Linked DNA regions of Nordella sp. HKS 07. The main gene of each other region encodes a partner of the protein of the gene in region 2 in a complex. Links are inferred from orthologs where the notes say so. Each region holds a gene or a part of one and is shown on either strand. Other genes may lie near its edges. The genes, in order: ccmB and ccmE.

The links.
Region 1: the proteins of ccmE (region 2) and ccmB are in contact, whole or in part, in a solved structure (PDB 8CE8), measured with the Escherichia coli proteins. The link is inferred for Nordella sp. HKS 07 from one-to-one orthologs.

What each region holds. Positions count from the first base shown.
Region 1 is NZ_CP049258.1:1,648,437-1,651,618, reverse strand. What follows is about bases 226-3,096. They hold ccmB (heme exporter protein CcmB), read left to right. Parts: upstream 226-1,268; coding sequence 1,269-1,925; downstream 1,926-3,096. Other genes in these bases: G5V57_RS07750 (DsbE family thiol:disulfide interchange protein), read left to right, coding at 2,822-3,096; ccmD (heme exporter protein CcmD), read left to right, coding at 2,671-2,835; G5V57_RS07760 (heme ABC transporter permease), read left to right, coding at 1,949-2,671; ccmA (heme ABC exporter ATP-binding protein CcmA), read left to right, coding at 670-1,272; acnA (aconitate hydratase AcnA), read right to left, coding at 226-521. In the rest of the region: more of acnA, read right to left, coding at 1-225; more of G5V57_RS07750, read left to right, coding at 3,097-3,182. UniProt on the Escherichia coli protein: Required for the export of heme to the periplasm for the biogenesis of c-type cytochromes.
Region 2 is NZ_CP049258.1:4,061,523-4,064,773, forward strand. What follows is about bases 282-3,221. They hold ccmE (cytochrome c maturation protein CcmE), read left to right. Parts: upstream 282-1,490; coding sequence 1,491-1,952; downstream 1,953-3,221. Other genes in these bases: ccmI (c-type cytochrome biogenesis protein CcmI), read left to right, coding at 382-1,476; G5V57_RS19205 (heme lyase CcmF/NrfE family subunit), read left to right, coding at 1,949-3,221. Outside these bases: G5V57_RS19190 (sarcosine oxidase subunit beta family protein), read right to left, coding at 1-217; more of G5V57_RS19205, read left to right, coding at 3,222-3,251. UniProt on the Escherichia coli protein: Heme chaperone required for the biogenesis of c-type cytochromes. Transiently binds heme delivered by CcmC and transfers the heme to apo-cytochromes in a process facilitated by CcmF and CcmH.

The DNA.
Region 1 (3,182 bases), 2.4 Mb from region 2 along the record:
AAATTGTCGAAGGCGCCCTGACCCCATTTGAGGAAAGTGTAGCGCTCGCCGTTGCGGTCATATTCGAGCGCGACATTCTGCTTGAACGCCTTGGAGTTGGCGAAGAAGTCGACCATCACCGAATGGTCGATGACGAGATCGACGGGGGCGAGCGGGTTGATCTTCTCGGGGTTGCCGCCGAGACCGCGCATCGCATCGCGCATGGCCGCAAGATCGACCACCGCCGGCACGCCGGTGAAGTCCTGCATCAGCACGCGCGCCGGACGATAGGCGATCTCGTTTTCCGCCTTGCCGCGATTCTTCAGCCAGCGGGCGAAATTGACGATGCTTTGCTTGGTGACCGAACGGCCATCCTCATGCCGCAGCAGATTCTCGAGCAGCACCTTCAGCGAGTAGGGCAATGCGGAGATGCCCTTGAGGCCGTTCTTCTCGGCCGCCTTGAGGCTGAAATAGACATAGGTCTTGGCGCCCACCTTCAAAGTCTTGCGGCATTTGAAGGAGTCGAGGGACGTAGCAGTCATGGCTGATCCTTGGTGCAAATTGGTGTCGGCGGGATTTGCCCAGCATATAGGTCCATTTCCATGACAATGCCAAGGCTGCAGGTCACACAAGCAGAACCGCCAGAACCGCCTTTGCCTCGTGCCGCCCGATGGGTTAAGCGGGTGGACGATGGTCCAATTACAAGCAGACTCGCTCGCCTGCCAGCGCGGCGGCCGGACAGTGTTCACCGACGTGAACTTTACCCTCTCCTCCGGTCAGCTCATGGAGCTCAGAGGTCCCAACGGCGCCGGCAAGTCGTCGCTTCTGCGTCTCATTGCGGGCCTGGGAGAGGCCGTTTCCGGCCGGATCACGCTGTCGGGCGGCGGCGAGGACCTCAGCATCGGCCAGCAGGCGCATTATGGCGCGCATCAGGAGGCGATCAAATCGCCGCTGACGGTCAGCGAGAACCTGAAATTCTGGGGTGACTTTCTGGGTGGCGGGGATATGGACGCGGCACTGGCCGCCTTCGATCTCGAAGCGCTCGCCGATTACCCGGCAGCCCTCCTCTCGGCCGGGCAGAAGCGCCGCCTGTCGCTGGCGCGGCTCGCTTTGGTGCCGCGGCTCCTGTGGCTGCTCGACGAGCCGACGGTCGGCCTCGACGCCGCCTCGCTCGACCGGCTGACCCGGTTGCTGCGCGGCCACTTGACGGGCGGCGGCCTCGCGGTGGTGGCAACCCATGCGCCGCTCAGCCTCGAAGCTGACGTCAAGCTCGTGCTGGGGGTCTCTCGATGAAGCTCATCTGGGCGCTCATCCGGCGCGATCTCATGCTGGCGACCCGCCAGGGCGGTGGCGCCGGCACGGCCATCGGCTTCTTCGTGACGGTGATCGTGCTCTTGCCGCTGGGTCTCGGTCCCGACCAGGCGCTGTTGCAGCGCATCGCGCCCGGCGCCTTGTGGATCGCGCTCCTGCTCTCCGTCCTGCTTTCGGCGGAGCGGATCTTCCAGGCCGATTACGAGGATGGCTCGCTCGACGCGATGGCGCTCGGCGTGGTGCCGCTGGAGCTCGTGGTGCTGGCCAAGGCGATGGCGCACTGGCTCACCACCTCCTTGCCGCTGGCGATCGCCGCACCCTTCTTCGGCTTCCTCATCAATCTCGACACGTATGATATCCTGCCGCTCAGCCTGGCGATGATCCTGGGCTCGGTGTTCCTCTCGCTGCTTGCCGCACTGGGGGCGGCGATCACCGTGGCGCTCAGGCGCGGCGGGCTTCTGGTGTCGCTGCTGATCCTCCCCTTCTATGTGCCCTGCCTCATTTTCGGGGTGGCGGCGAGTTCCTCCAGCGAGCTTGTCAAGCCGTCGCTGCTGATGCTGACCGCGCTGGCGCTGACCAGTTTCGTCCTGGTGCCGGTCGCCGCCGCTGCGGCGTTGCGCGCCTATCTGAAATGATATGAGCCCCCTAAAATACAACCATGCAGAAATTCGCTAATCCGGCCCGGTTCCAGAAGCTCGCCGAAGCGCTCCTGCCCTATGTTTGGGGGGCGATGATCCTGGCCTTCGCGGCCGGGCTCTATATGTCGCTCGTGACCGCACCGCCCGACTACCAGCAGGGCGAGACGGTCCGCATCATGTTCGTGCATGTGCCGGCGGCCTGGATGGCGCTCATGGTCTACACCGCCATGGCGGCGGCCAGCGCCATGGCGGCGGTGTTCCGGCATCCCCTGGCCGATATGGCGGCCAAGGCGGCGGCACCCATCGGTGCCATGTTCTGCCTTCTGTCGCTCATCACCGGCTCGCTCTGGGGCAAGCCGATGTGGGGCGCCTGGTGGGTGTGGGATGCGCGACTGACCTCGATGTTCGTCCTGCTTCTGCTTTATCTCGGCTATATGGCGGTGTGGCAGGCAATCGAGGATCCGCATCGCGCCGCGCTCATCGCCCGCGTCGTCGCCCTAGCGGGCTTCATCAACGTGCCGATCGTCAAGTTCTCGGTCGACTGGTGGAACTCGCTGCATCAGGGCCCCAGCGTCTTCCGCATGGACGGCCCCACCATCGATGCGCGCATGCTGTGGCCGCTGCTCGTCATGGCGCTCGCCTACATGCTGCTCTTCACCGGGCTGCTCCTCGTCGCGATGAGAAGCGAGATCGCCCAGCGCAAACTGCGCCAACTGCGCCTGGCCGGGATCGAGGGGCGGTGATGGACTGGAACGCCGCCCATGTCGCCTTCGTGGTCGCCGCCTATGCGGTGAGCTTCGCCGGGCTCATCCTGCTCGCCACCTGCGTCCTGATACGGGACCGGAAGCTGAAGCGGCAAATCGCGGCGCTCGAACGCAACAAAGGTAGCAAACATGGCCGAGGCTAGTCTGCCCCGCAGGCGCACCTGGCTCACCATCCTGCCAGTTGCCGCCTTCGCTCTCCTGGCGGTTCTCTTCTATCGGGGCCTGTCGGGCAATCCGTCTGAGGTGCCTTCGGTACTCCTCAATAAGCCGGTTCCGGCTTTCTCGCTGCCGCCGGTCGCAGGTCTCGGCCTGCCTGGCCTCTCCAGCGACGACCTCAAGAAGGGCGAAGTCACGCTCGTCAATGTCTGGGCCTCCTGGTGCCCGCCCTGCCGCGAGGAGCATCCTCTCCTGATGGAACTCGCGGCGCGCGGTGATCTGAACGTCGTCGGGATCAACTACAAGGATGATCCGGAGAATGCCCGGCGGTTCC
Region 2 (3,251 bases):
TGCCGCCGCCCAGCCAGCCTTTTTCGACCACCGCGATATTTGTGAGTTTGTGATTCTTGGCCAGGTAATAGGCGGTGGCGAGGCCATGGCCGCCGGCGCCGACGATCACCGCGTCATATTCCGACTTGGGCGTGGGGCTGCGCCAGGCGCGTTCCCAGTCCTTGTGGTAGTTCATCGCGTTGCGCGCGAGGGAAAAGATCGAGTAGCGGGATTTCATGCGGCCCTCTGGTAAACCAGTGTGCTGAACGCGCTGTTTATCAAAAGGGGGGTGCAGCCTCCACCGGTTTCCGACGCCCCATTGCTGCCATGCGACAATGCGACGGACCCTTTTAAGAGCTGGGCGCATTACATTGGGACGAGCCCCCGGAACCTCTTGAGAGCATGCTGAATTTCCTTGTATTTGCGGTACTTGCGGCAGCCGTCGTGATCGCCCTGTGCTGGCCCGTCCTGAAGGGGCGCGTCGCCGGGCCGGCGCGCGCCGACTATGACGAGGCCGTCTTCCGCGACCAGCTCGCCGAGCTCGAGCGTGACAAGGCCAGGGGCCTGATCGGTACTGCCGAAGCCGGGGCCGCCCGCAATGAGATCGCGCGCCGCCTGATCGCCGCTGGCCGGCAGGCGCCCCAGGCCAGCCCCCAGGGTGTGGGCAGATGGCCGGTTTTGGCGGTGGCTGTGACCGTCCCTGTGGCAGCACTTGGTCTCTATATGGCGCTTGGCGCCCCGGGCAGACCCGATCTGCCGCTCAAGCAGCGTCTCGACAATGCGATCGCCAATAACGACGTCCGGGCGCTGATGGCAAAGGCCGAGGCGCATCTGGCCGAGCAGCCGGACGATCTGCGCGGCTGGGAGGTTCTCGCACCTCTCTATCGCGGCACTGAGCGCTATGAGGACGCGGCGAAGGCATTCGGGAACATTCTGCGTCTCAAGGGAGCGAATGCCGAAACCTATGCCGACTATGGCGAGATGCTGGTTTTCGCCAATGCCGGCCTTGTCCCCAAGGAGGCGGCGGCGGCTTTCGCCGAGGCCCTGAAGCTTGACGTTAAGTTGCCCAAGGCCCGCTTTTATGCCGGCCTGGCCTTGAAGCAGGACGGCAAGGCGGGTGAGGCCCTGGCGGTCTGGCAGGGGCTGCTCGCCGATACGAAGCCGACAGACAGCTGGAAAAATGCCCTCGAGGCGCAGATCGCGTCCCTGTCGCCGGGCGCGCCTCAGCTCTCCGACGAGCAGGTGGCGGCGACCGAGAATATGAGCCCTGAAGATCGCGAAAAAATGATCCGAGGCATGGTTGACGGCCTGGAGGAGCGCCTTAAATCGGCCCCTGCCGATCTCGACGGCTGGCAGCGCCTTATTAGGGCGCGCGCCGTTTTGGGTGAGATGGACAAGGCGCGCGCGGCGTATACTTCCGCGCAGGCGCAATTCAAGGATGACAGCCAGGCGATGTCCGCATTGGCTCAGTCGGCGAAGCAGCTGGGTATCGAATAATGGCAATGATGACGATGACGCCCCGTAGTTCCCGGAAGCAGAAGCGCGCCGCGGTGATCCTGGCGGGCCTCGCCGTCCTCGCCATTGCCGCCGGCATTGTGCTTTATGCGCTCAAGGACACGATCGTCTTCTTCTATACGCCGAGCGAGATCGCCGAAAAGAACGTCCAGACCGGCCAGCGTTTCCGCCTGGGCGGTCTCGTTGAGGCGGGCAGCGTCGTCAAGGGCGACGGCATGACCGTGCGCTTCGCGGTCACCGACACCATCAAGTCGGTCACGGTCGAATATAAGGGCCAGCTGCCCGATCTCTTCCGCGAGGGCCAGGGCGTCGTTACCGAAGGCAAGCTCGACGCGTCGGGCAACTTCGTCGCCGACACGGTGCTCGCCAAGCATGATGAAAACTATATGCCGAAGGACGTCGCCGACCGCCTGAAGGAAAAGGGCGTGTGGAAGGAAGGCAAGGGGGCCGGATCATGATTGCCGAAACCGGACATTTCACGCTCATCCTGGCCTTCGTCACGGCCCTGGCGCAGTGCGCCGTGCCGCTCTACGGCGCCCATCGCGGCGACCGCGCCCTCATGAATGTCGCCGCGCCCGCCGCGCTGGCGCAATTCACGCTGATCGCCATCGCCTTCCTGGCGCTGATGAATGCCTATGTGACGTCGGATTTTTCGGTCGTCAATGTGTGGGAGAATTCCCATTCGGCGAAGCCGCTCCTCTACAAGATCACCGGCGTCTGGGCCAATCATGAAGGCTCGATGATGCTGTGGGTGTTGATCCTGTCGCTGTTCGGCGCCGGTGTCGCGCTGTTCGGCGGCAACCTGCCGCTCGAGCTCAAATCGCGGGTGCTCGCCATCCAGGGCTCGATCGGCATCGCCTTCCTGCTCTTCATTCTGCTCACCTCCAATCCTTTCCTGCGTCTCGATCCGGCGCCCGTCGAAGGCAACGGCATCAATCCGCTGCTGCAGGATCCGGCGCTCGCCTTCCATCCGCCGTTCCTCTATGCCGGTTATGTCGGTCTGTCGGTCTCCTTCTCCTTCGCCATCGCCGCCCTGATCGACGGCAAGGTCGATGCCGCCTGGGCGCGCTGGGTCAGGCCGTGGACGCTCGCCGCCTGGGTCTTCCTGACGCTGGGCATCGCCATGGGATCCTGGTGGGCCTATTACGAACTGGGCTGGGGCGGTTTCTGGTTCTGGGACCCGGTCGAAAACGCCTCCTTCATGCCCTGGCTCATCTCCGCGGCGCTCCTTCATTCCGCGATCGTCGTCGAGAAGCGCAACGCGCTGAAGATCTGGACCATACTTCTCGCCATCCTGGCGTTCTCGCTGTCGCTGATCGGCGCCTTCCTGGTGCGCTCCGGCGTCCTGACCTCGGTTCATGCCTTCGCGGTCGATCCGGAGCGTGGCGTATTCATTCTCCTGATCCTGTGCATCTTCATCGGCGGCGCGCTGGCGCTGTTCGCCTGGCGCGCGCCGGCGCTGAAGGCGGGCGGGCTCTTCGCGCCCTTGAGCCGCGAGGGTGGCCTCGTGGTGAACAATCTTCTGCTCTGCACCGCCTGCGCGGCGGTCTTCATCGGCACGCTCTATCCCCTGGCGCTGGAAATGTTCACCGGCGACAAGATCTCGGTCGGTCCGCCTTATTTCAATGTCACCTTCGGCCTGATCATGCTGCCGCTCCTGCTGCTCGTGCCGGCCGGGCCGCTGCTCACCTGGAAGCGGGCCGAAGCGTGGCCGGTGATCCAGCGCCTGTGGGTTGCCGCCCTGGTGGCCTTCGCCG